DNA from 3 places in the Streptomyces sp. NPDC014882 genome. Region 1 is predicted to be linked to each of the others. Evidence: riboswitches for the same ligand, from Rfam matches in the RefSeq annotation. Region 1 holds a riboswitch; each other region holds the start of a gene.
The links. Region 1 has a riboswitch for cyclic di-AMP ahead of ACF09K_RS25230 (peptidoglycan DD-metalloendopeptidase family protein). Riboswitches for the same ligand answer to the same signal wherever they lie in the genome.
Positions count from the first base shown of each region.

Region 2: another riboswitch for cyclic di-AMP. It lies ahead of ACF09K_RS15605 (transglycosylase family protein); the one in region 1 lies ahead of ACF09K_RS25230 (peptidoglycan DD-metalloendopeptidase family protein).
Region 3: another riboswitch for cyclic di-AMP. It lies ahead of ACF09K_RS02010 (NlpC/P60 family protein); the one in region 1 lies ahead of ACF09K_RS25230 (peptidoglycan DD-metalloendopeptidase family protein).

Region 1 covers NZ_JBIBWL010000012.1:106,257-109,863, forward strand. Annotated here, with positions in the region: gene ACF09K_RS25215 (helix-turn-helix domain-containing protein) at 1-128, shown strand, start outside; gene ACF09K_RS25220 (DUF6126 family protein) at 125-247, shown strand; gene ACF09K_RS25225 (tyrosine-protein phosphatase) at 347-1,144, opposite strand; cyclic di-AMP (ydaO/yuaA leader) riboswitch at 1,647-1,804, shown strand; gene ACF09K_RS25230 (peptidoglycan DD-metalloendopeptidase family protein) at 1,809-2,843, shown strand; gene ACF09K_RS25235 (SGNH/GDSL hydrolase family protein) at 3,088-3,607, shown strand, end outside.
Region 2 covers NZ_JBIBWL010000005.1:432,703-436,309, reverse strand. Annotated here, with positions in the region: gene eno (phosphopyruvate hydratase) at 1-1,230, opposite strand, end outside; gene ACF09K_RS15605 (transglycosylase family protein) at 1,561-2,283, opposite strand; cyclic di-AMP (ydaO/yuaA leader) riboswitch at 2,287-2,469, opposite strand; gene ACF09K_RS15600 (transglycosylase family protein) at 2,674-3,607, opposite strand, start outside.
Region 3 covers NZ_JBIBWL010000001.1:448,342-451,948, forward strand. Annotated here, with positions in the region: gene ACF09K_RS02005 (tellurite resistance/C4-dicarboxylate transporter family protein) at 1-177, opposite strand, end outside; gene ACF09K_RS02010 (NlpC/P60 family protein) at 345-1,520, opposite strand; cyclic di-AMP (ydaO/yuaA leader) riboswitch at 1,529-1,703, opposite strand; gene pcrA (DNA helicase PcrA) at 1,935-3,607, shown strand, end outside.

The sequences.
Region 1 (3,607 bases):
ACTCGCTGACCCCGCACCGCATCGCCGCCCAGGACCCCGACGGGGTCGACCTGCTGTTCGTCCACACCCTGTTGCAGAGCCCGACGGCCGCACTGTGCCTCGGCCCCACCCCTGGAGAGACGCCATGACCGACATGGAGGAGAAGTTCCCCCGGAGCCTGTGGATCCGGCTGATCATCTACATCGCGGTGGGGCACCTCTTCGCCGGGTTCCTCTGGCTGCTGTTCGAGGTCGGCGCCAAGCAGTAGACCGCCGGGCGGCGGAGCGCGGAGCCGCAGACCGTCGAGTGGCGGTCCGCCGGGCCGCAGACCGCCGGGCGGTGGAGGCCGGACGCCGGGAGCGCCCGCTCAGTCGAGCAGGTGCTCCCGGAGCCGTTCACGGGTCTCCGGAGCCAGCCCGAGGCCCTGCTCCAGGTAGGCCTCGACGCCGCCCCAGGTGTCCTCGATGGTGTGGAACGCGGCCGCGAGGTACTCGGCGCGGGCGTCGAAGAGGGGGCTCAGCAGCTCCATGACCTCGGGGGAGTACGCCTCGGCGGAGGTGCCGCTGCGGCGCACCTTGTAGCGGCGGTGCTTGGCGTTGGACTCCAGGTAGTCGGCCAGGATCGCCTCGTGCTCCACGCCCACCGCGAGCAGCGTCACGGCGATGGACAGGCCGGCCCGGTCCTTGCCCGCCGCGCAGTGCATGAGCGCCGGGACGCTGTTCTCGGCGAGCGAGTGCAGCACGCGCGAGTGCTCGCCCGTGCGCTCCGTCATGATCGAGCGGTAGGAGGCGATCATCCGGCCGGCCGCCTTGCCTTCGCCGAGGATCTCCCGCAGCTGGTCGATGTCGCCGTCGCGGACCATCTTCCAGAACTCGGCCCCGTCCGCCGGGTCGGAGAGCGGCAGGTTCACGTTGCGTACGCCCGGCAGCTCGACGTCCGGGCCCTCCAGCCGCTGGTCCGCCGCGTTGCGGAAGTCGAAGACCGTGTGCAGGCCCAGCGAGGCCAGGAACGCGGCGTCCTCGTCGGTGGCGTGCGCGAGGTGGCCGCTGCGGAACAGCACGCCGTGGCGGACCCGGCGGCCGTCGACGGTCGGCAGGCCGCCCACGTCCCGGAAGTTGCGCACTCCGGCCAGCTCGGGCTCGGTCGACGGGATCTGCTGCGTCACGGGGGCTCCTCCCGGTCATGGGTCCCGGTCGGCGCGACTCGGCATGGCCACCGGAACACCTCTTGACCATACGACACGGATGCCTGGGGCAAACGGATCCCCGACCGGGCCTCCGGGACCCCCGCCGGTCCTGTGCGCGCCAGGGTTCCGGCCCCGGGCTACCTCAAGGGGCCGATTGTCCGTTCACGCCACATCTGGGGTTTCTGCCCGAATTGAAGCCTTCGTTCCAACTCGCTCTGGAATAAGGCGTTCTGTGGTTCCCGTGCGTGAGCAGCGTCATATCCGTGACCCTGCGTCGCCCGTCATGCTCACGTAATACGACTGTTTCTCAAGGTTGTTCACCGGAAAACCGGCCTTTCGATTGACGCAGGGTGACCGGGAATTCCCCCGGGGGATCAAGAGGAAGCCCCGGTGAGTACAACCTTCGCTTGTCCCTGTGCGTCGTGGTCGCTTACGTTCCAGACCAATCCGGACGGACGCCCAATCCTGCCGCCGCCCGGAGCCCGCACACTCACCCGTGAACGGCAGGAGCGGGGGACCCACAGGCAGTACCGCCTGTTCCGGTCTCCGGAACGGCTAGGGGTAAAGCCGCGCCCCGGCGCGGCCGGACATCTCCAGTCCGCACCCGACAGCTCACCTCGCAGGCGCCGGAGAGGAATTCGCCATGCCCGCCAAGGGTAAGCACCGCCGTCCGAAGCCCCAGCGCTTCACCCGCTCCATCGCCGCCGCCGGCACCGGTGGCGCCGCGCTCGCCCTCCCGCTCATCGGGGCGACCGGTGCGCACGCCGCGCCGTCGCAGTCGGCGACGCAGGCGGTCTCCGCGGTCTCCGGGCTCTCCGCCGCCCCGGAGAAGGCCGTCCAGGCCGTCCCCGCGGCGCAGACGTCCGCGCGGTCCGCCACGGGCACCACCACCTACACGGTGCGGTCCGGCGACTACCTCTCCAAGATCGCGGACGAGCAGGACGTCAGCGGCGGCTGGACCCGGCTCTACGCGGACAACCGCGAGGCCGTCGGGGAGGACCCGTCGCTGATCCACCCGGGTCTGAAGCTGTCGATCGGCAAGAAGGCCCCGACGGGCACGACCAAGTCGCCGTCTCCTTCCTCCGGTTCTTCCGGTTCCTCCTCCTCGTCGAAGCAGTCCTCGGGCTCCTCCGCGAAGTCGTCCGGGGCGTCGGAGTCGTCGCGGTCGTCGTCCTCGAAGTCCTCCTCCTCGGACTCGTCGGACTCGTCGAAGGCGTCCTCCTCGAAGGCGTCCACCACGCGGGCCGCCGGGAACGCCACCGCCGCCACCGGCTTCGCCCTCCCGGTGTCCGGCGCGACCGTCGGCACCCCGTACAAGATGTCCGGCAGCATGTGGTCCAGCGGGTACCACACCGGCGTCGACTTCGTCGTCCCTACCGGCACCTCGCTCAAGGCCGTCGGCGCGGGCACGGTCGTCTCCGCGGGCTGGGGCGGCGCGTACGGCAACCAGGTCGTCGTCAGGCTCGCCGACGGCTTCTACGCCCAGTACGCCCACCTGTCCTCGCTCTCCGTCTCGGCCGGCCAGTCCGTCTCCGCCGGCCAGCAGGTCGGCCTCTCCGGCGCCACCGGCAACGTGACCGGCCCGCACCTGCACTTCGAGATCCGCACCGGCCCCGGCTACGGCTCGGACGTCGACCCGGTCGCCTACCTCCGCTCGCACGGCGTCTCCGTCGGCTGACGCACCTCCCGGCCTCCCGCCGACACGCCGCCGAAGGCCGGTCCCGATTCCCGGGACCGGCCTTCGGCGTTCCGGCCTCCGGTGTTCCGGCGTTCGGCGTTCCGGCCTTATTCCCGCATTGGCCAAGTCTTTAGGAGTGGCTTATCTCACCGCCCGTCAACCCCTGCCTACGGTCGCGTAGGTCACATTCGAAGGTGAATCATGAACGGCTGTGGCAGACGATTCGAAGAATGACAACAGCTCAGTGATCGGGTCGTACGTGGCGGTGGGGGACAGCTTCACCGAGGGCGTAGGCGACCGCGGTCCCGACGGGGGGTTCGTCGGCTGGGCCGACCGGTTCGCGGTGCTCCTCGCGGACCGGCGGCCCGAAGGCGACTTCCGGTACGTCAACCTCGCGGTGCGCGGCAAACTGCTCGACCAGATCGTGGCGGACCAGCTTCCGCGAGCGGTCGAGCTCGCGCCCGACCTGGTCTCCTTCTGCGCGGGCGGCAACGACATCCTCCGGCCCGGCACCGACCCCGACGAGGTCGCCGAACGCTTCGAGCGGGCGATCGCGGCCCTCACCCGGGCGGCCGGCACCGTCATGGTGACGACCGGGTTCGACACCCGCGGCGTCCCCGTGCTCAAGCATCTGCGCGGCAAGATCGCCACCTACAACGGGCACGTGCGCGCCGTCGCCGACCGGTACGGCTGCCCGGTCCTCGACCTGTGGTCGCTGAAGTCCATCCAGGACCGGCGGGCCTGGGACGGCGACCGGCTCCATC
Region 2 (3,607 bases), on a different contig from region 1:
GATCTCCTCGATGCGCAGCAGCTGGTTGTACTTGGCGACGCGGTCCGAGCGGGCCGGCGCGCCCGTCTTGATCTGGCCGCAGTTCACGGCGACGGCGAGGTCGGCGATGGTGACGTCCTCGGTCTCGCCGGAGCGGTGGGACATCATGCACTTGAAGCCGTTGCGCTGGGCCATCTCGACGGCGTCCAGCGTCTCGGTGAGCGAGCCGATCTGGTTGACCTTGACCAGGAGGGCGTTCGCGGAGCCCTCCTCGATGCCGCGGGCCAGGCGCTCCGGGTTGGTGACGAAGAGGTCGTCGCCGACGATCTGGACCTTGTCGCCCAGCTTGTCGGTGATGACCTTCCAGCCGGCCCAGTCGTCCTCGTACAGCGGGTCCTCGATGGAGACCAGCGGGTACGCGGAGACCAGCTCCTCGTAGTACTCGGTCATCTCGGCGGCCGAGCGGGACTTGCCCTCGAACTCGTAGGCGCCGTCCTTGTAGAACTCGGACGCGGCGACGTCGAGCGCGAGCGCGATCTGCTCGCCGGGGACGTAACCGGCCTGCTTGATGGCCTCGATGATGAGGTCGAGCGCGGCGCGGTTGGACTCCAGGTTCGGGGCGAAGCCGCCCTCGTCGCCCAGGCCGGTGGACAGGCCCTTGGTCTTCAGCACCTTCTTGAGGGTGTGGTAGACCTCGGCGCCCCAGCGCAGGGCCTCGGAGAAGGACTCCGCGCCGATGGGGGCGATCATGAACTCCTGGATGTCCACGTTGGAGTCGGCGTGCGAGCCGCCGTTCAGGATGTTCATCATCGGAACGGGCAGCAGGTGCGCGTTCGGGCCGCCCAGGTAGCGGAAGAGCGGGAGGTCGCTGGCCTCGGAGGCGGCGTGGGCGACGGCGAGGGAGACGCCGAGGATGGCGTTGGCGCCGAGGGAGCCCTTGTTGTCGGTGGCGTCCAGGTCGAACATGGCCTGGTCGATCAGGCGCTGCTCGGTGGCGTCGTAGCCGACCAGCTCGGGGCCGATCTGCTCGATGACGGCGAGGACGGCCTTCTCGACACCCTTGCCCTGGTAGCGGTTCGGGTCACCGTCGCGGAGCTCGATGGCCTCGAAGGCGCCGGTGGAGGCGCCGGAGGGGACGGCGGCACGACCCGTGCTGCCGTCGTCGAGGCCGACCTCGACCTCGACCGTGGGGTTGCCTCGGGAGTCCAGGATTTCCCGGGCTACGACGACGTCGATGGACGGCACGAGCATCTCCTTCTTGGGATGTGACGCTGGTTGTGCGGGGCGCGGGCGGGCCGTGTGGAGGCCTTGCCGAGCCTTGCGACTAGAGCCTAACCGCCCCGGGGCGCCGGTCGGCCGACCGACCGTCCCGTGGACAGGGAGACGGTACCCATTGTTTCAGCCCGGAACAAAGGGGAGGGCCAACAGAAGGCGGCGAACGGGAAAAGAAAACCCCGCCCGGGTGCGTACGGGGGAACACGCACCGGGGCGGGGGGACCGTGGGGACGGGGCTCCCTCACGAGGCCTTCGGCGTGACGGCCCGGGCCGTGCGGGAGCCGTGGCCCGGCGGGGAGCCGGGTGTCACTTCAGGTGCAGCTGCTGACCCGGGTAGATGAGGTCGGCGTCCTGGACGATGTCCCCGTTGAGCTCGAACAGCTCGGCCCAGCCGCCCTTGACGCCCCGCGCCTCGGCTATGGAGCTGAGGGTGTCGCCGGTGACGACCTTGTACTCGCCGTCGCCCTTCTTGACCTTCTTGCCGGTCGGGGTGGTGACGGTCTTCTGGGACTTGGCGGCCGGGCGCTCGGCGGAGCGGGAGGCGCTCTGCTTCTCGGTGGAGCGGGTGGTGGTCTCCGAGGAGCCGCCGGTGGACGAGCCGTTGGAGGACGAGCCGTCGGAGGAGCTGCCGGTGGAGGCCGAGCCGCCGTTGTACGCGGCGCCGGACAGGCCCACGCCGCAGACCGGCCAGGCACCCTTGCCCTGGCCCGCGAGGACCTTCTCGGCGATCTGGATCTGCTGGGACTTCGAGGCCTTGTCGGCGGTGGCCGCGTACTGCGTGCCGCCGTACGCGGCCCAGGTGGAGGCGGAGAACTGCAGGCCGCCGTAGTAGCCGTTGCCGGTGTTGATGGACCAGTTGCCGCCGGACTCGCACTGGGCGACCGCGTCCCACTCGGAGGCGGAGGCGGCGGAGGCGTTGCCGGCCGCCATCAGCGGGGCGGCGATGGCGACACCGGTGACGCCGGCGAGCGCGGCGGCGCGGGTGGCCCTGGACGGACGGCGGTGCTTGCCCTTGACGGAAAACAGCATGGTGGATCCCCTCACCGACGCCTGCGAGGTGAGCTGTCGGGTTCGGGCCGTGTGAGTTGCCCGGCCACTCCCGCCCGGGAGCACTGCTCCCCGGAAGGCGTGGCTTCACCCCGAGCCGTTCCGGTCGACCGACCGGTGCGGCACTTACCTTGGGTCCCCCGCTCCTGCCTACGGCGCTTGACGCGACGACTGTTCCCGGGCTGCCACTGGCAGGATTCGGCGTTGCGACAGCCGGGGCTCGGGTTGCCGAGCGATCACGACCGTAGACATGCCCCCGGCGGAATTTCAAAGACGATCACGACTTCTGAGACTCATCCCACACTTTCACCAAACCGGACATTCGGCGCGAAGCGTGACGTGAACTCCCGCTGTTTTTCCCGTTTTTCCGCCCTATTCGACCGCTGTGTCGAGCGTCTGACCGGGAGTGATGTCGTTCGGGTCGGCACCGATGGCGGCCTTGTTCTCGGCGTAGAGCGCGCGCCATCCGCCGTCGAGCTCAAGGGAGTCGGCGATCGAGACGAGGGAGTCGCCGTCGCGCACGACGTAGGTGCCCACCGCGCCGCCGGAGACGCTCGCGGCGTGCCGGCCCGAGGAGGCGGTGGTCGTGCCGTCCGGCACGACCTCCTCGGCGGAGGTGCCGCGGTGGCGGCCGGAGACGAGGGAGCCGGTGTCGACGAGGCTCCAAGAGCCCGCCTCCTGGACCGACTTGTCCGAGTCGTCCGTTTCGGGGGTGGCTGCGGGCGAGCCGCCGTCCGTCTGCGCGGCACCCGCGTCCGCACCCGCCGGCGCGTCGGACTCCGGGGAGTCGTCCGGCTTGCCGGAGGAGGGGGAGGAAGAGGAGGAGGCGGGCGAGGAGGTCTCGTCCGGGACGTCCGGGGAGGATCCGGTCGACGGGGAGGCCGACGCGTCCTTGCCGTCCGGGGACCCCGAGGAGTCCGAGGAGCCCGGGGACTTCGAGGAGCCGGACGCCCCCTTGGACAGGTCGGACAAGCCGGACGACGCGGAGGAACCGGACGAGTCGCCCGCCACTCCGGTGTCCAGGTCGCCCCCGCCGTTCTCCTTGGTGAGTCCGGACGTCAGCCCGCAGGTGCCCCAGGCGCCGACGCCCTGGTCGTCGAGGACCTTCTGCGCGACGGATATCTGCTGGTTGCGGCTGGCCAGGTCGGGGCGCTCGGCGAAGTCGAGCCCGCCGTACGCCTCCCAGTCCTTCTGACTCAGCGACAGACCGCCGTACTGTCCGGTGCCCTGGTCGGCGCTCCAGGAGCCGCCGCTCTCGCACTCCGCCACCGCGTCCCACACCGTGCCGTCGGCCGCGCTCGCGCCG
Region 3 (3,607 bases), on a different contig from region 1:
GAAGTCCGCCGCCAGCGCCAGCCAGGCCGCGCAGGTCAGCGCCAGGGCGATGCGGGACAGGACGTCGTGCCCCGTCTGCCGCAGGCCGACCGACAGGATGCCGGTCGCCATCACGGCGGCCCCGGCCGCCGGCGGACGCCGCGCCCACCAGGCGCGGAGGGAAGAGGTGCGGGGCATGCCGCCGATGCTAGGCAGCGTGCGGCGGCTTCGCCGGGGGCACGCGCGCGGGGGCGGCGAAATACGCGCGGGTGCGGGACACCCGGGGTGCGCGGGGTGCGCGGGGACGCGCGCGGTGCCGTGACCTCGTACCCGACCTCGTGTCCGGCCCCGCGCGCGGTGCTTCGTCAGGCGGGCCGGACCACGCTGTGGATCGACGACTCCCCGTCGTAGTAGATCGACTCCTCGCGCACGTACGCGCCGGGCTTCGGGGCGTGGATCATCATGCCGTTGCCGGCGTAGATGCCGACATGGGTGACGTCGGAGTAGAAGAAGACCAGGTCACCGGGTTGCGCGGCGGAGAGGGAGACGGTCGTGCCGGCATCGACCTGGTCGTAGGTGACGCGCGGCAGGGAGACGTCGGCGGCCTTCCAGGCGGCCTGGGTGAGACCGGAGCAGTCGTAGGAGTCCGGACCGGTCGCACCCCACACGTACGGCTTGCCGATCTGCGCGCGGGCGAACGCCAGCGCCTTCTCGGCCTTGGTGGCGTACGAGGAACCCGTGGACGGGGAGGGCGACGGGGAGGGCGTCGACGTGCCGGTGCCCGCCGTATCCGACGCGCCGGCGCTCTCCTGCCGCGCGGCCGCCGCCTGCGCCGCCTGCTGTTCGGCCAGCTCGGCGGCCTTGCGGGCGGCCTCCTGCCGCTTCCGCTCCTCGATCTTCGCCAGCCGGGCCTTCTCCTCGGCCGTCAGCTGCGACAGCAGCGCGCGGGCGGAGCCGAGCTTCTTCTGGACGGCGGCCTTGGCGGTCCTCAGGTCGTCCTGCGAGTCGGTCAGCGTCCGGAGGCTCTCGGAGGCCTCCCGGCGCTTCTTCATCGTCTCCGCCTGGTCGGCGAAGTAGTCGTCGACCGCGCCCTTCTGGCGGTCGGTCACCCGCCCCATCAGCTGCGTCTGGTCGAAGTAGTCCTGCGGGGAGTCCGCGAGCAGGAGGGTCGCCGTGTCGGGGGCGGAGGCGCCGGTGCGGTACTGGGCGGCGGCGTAGGACCCCAGCTCCTCGCGCGCGTCGTTGAGCTTCTGCGCGCGCTGTGCGACGTCGTCGAGGAGGGCGTCGACCTTCTTGCGCTGCTTGCCGGTCTTCTCCTTGGCCGCGTTGTACTTCTCGGTGGCCGACTCCGCCTGGCGGTAGAGGTCGTCGACCTTCTTCTCCACCTCCTCCAGGCTCGGCCTGTCGTCGGCGGAGGGGGCGGCGGTGGCCGTCTGCGAGAGCAGTGCCACCGAGGTGAGGGCGGCGGTGGCGAGAGCGGGCGTACGGATGCCTGCCGTGCGCGTGCTCGTGGAGCGCGGCTTGCGGTGCTGCGACGCCAAGGGAGGCGACTCCTTCCATGCTCCGCCTACCGGGTTAGCTGTCGGGTTCGGGCGAGGATGCTTCGGAAGGGTTGCCCTACGGCCCGTCCTCCCCGGAGGGGAGTGAGCCGATTCACCCCAAGGTCTCGGTGGGTCCCCGGCTCCGGCTGCCGCGGGGCACGCCGGACTCGGCGGAGGCCGCGCGGCCCGGCGAGGTTCGCCGGAAGGGGTCGAGCGGCCTGCCCGGCACGGTAGCCAACCGGTGTGCCCCCTGTGAAGGTTGGTGGGTGATATGCCCGATACATTTTCGTGACCTCCGGAGGGTTTGCCGTCCGCGGTCACCGACGGTGCAAGGGGGGCGCCGGAAGGTGAGGGGCCGGGATGTTTCCCGGACGGCTCCGGGTTGTCGGTGGGGCGGCCTAGACTCGGAGAGCGATGAGCAGCCTCTTTGACGACAGCTTCCTGGCGGACCTCCAGGCCCCCCGCGGCCACGACGAGGAACCCCCGCCGCCGCCCGAGGACGATCACTCTCCGGAACCGGTTCCGGACGATCTGTTCGGCGGGAAGTTCGACGTGCCGCCGGACCGGGACACCCACTACCGCGACGGCGCCCCGCGCCCCCCGGTCGACGCGGCGGCGCTCCTGGAAGGGCTCAACGAGAACCAGCGCGCGGCCGTGGTCCACTCCGGCACCCCGCTGCTCATCGTCGCCGGTGCCGGCTCGGGCAAGACGCGTGTCCTGACCCACCGCATCGCCCACCTCCTCGGCGAGCGGCACGTCCACCCCGGCCAGATCCTCGCGATCACCTTCACCAACAAGGCCGCGGGCGAGATGAAGGAGCGCGTCGAGCAGCTCGTCGGCCCGCGGGCGAACGCGATGTGGGTGATGACCTTCCACAGCGCGTGCGTGCGCATCCTGCGCCGCGAGAGCAAGCGGCTCGGCTTCACCTCGTCGTTCTCGATCTACGACGCCGCCGACTCCAAGCGCCTGATGGCCCTGGTCTGCCGCGACCTCGACCTCGACCCCAAGCGCTTCCCGCCCAAGTCCTTCAGCGCCAAGATCAGCAACCTCAAGAACGAGCTGATCGACGAGGAGGACTTCGCCGTCCAGGCGGCCGACGGCTTCGAGAAGACCCTCGCGCAGGCCTACGCCATGTACCAGTCGCGGCTGCGCGAGGCGAACGCCCTCGACTTCGACGACCTGATCATGACGACGGTCAATCTCCTGCGCGCCTTCCCCGACGTCGCCGAGCACTACCGGCGCCGTTTCCGGCACGTCCTCGTCGACGAGTACCAGGACACCAACCACGCCCAGTACGCCCTGGTCAGGGAGCTCGTCGGCTCCGTCGGACAGCCGGTGGACGCGCCTTCGGGCGAGGACGGCCTGCCCCCCGCCGAGCTGTGCGTCGTCGGTGACGCCGACCAGTCGATCTACGCCTTCCGCGGGGCGACCATCCGCAACATCCTCCAGTTCGAGGAGGACTACCCGGACGCCACCACGATCCTGCTGGAGCAGAACTACCGCTCCACCCAGACGATCCTCACCGCCGCCAACGCCGTCATCGAGCGCAACGAGTCCCGCCGTCCCAAGAACCTGTGGACCAACGCGGGTGAGGGCGCGCGCATTACCGGCTACGTCGCCGACACCGAGCACGACGAGGCGCAGTTCGTCGCCGACGAGATAGACCGCCTCACGGACGCGGGCAAGGCCAAGGCCGGCGACGTCGCCGTCTTCTACCGGACCAACGCCCAGTCCCGCGTCTTCGAAGAGGTCTTCATCCGCGTCGGCCTGCCCTACAAGGTCGTCGGCGGCGTCCGCTTCTACGAGCGCAAGGAGGTCCGGGACGTCCTGGCCTACCTGCGCGTCCTCGCCAACCCCGAGGACTCGGTCCCGCTGCGCCGCATCCTCAACGTGCCCAAGCGCGGCATCGGCGAACGCGCCGAGGCGATGATCGACGCCCTCTCCCAGCGCGAGAGGATCAGCTTCCCGCAGGCCCTCAAGCGCGTCGACGAGGCCTACGGCATGGCCGCGCGCTCCACGAACGCCGTCAAGCGGTTCAACACGCTGATGGAGGAGCTGCGCACGGTCGTCGAGTCGGGAGCGGGACC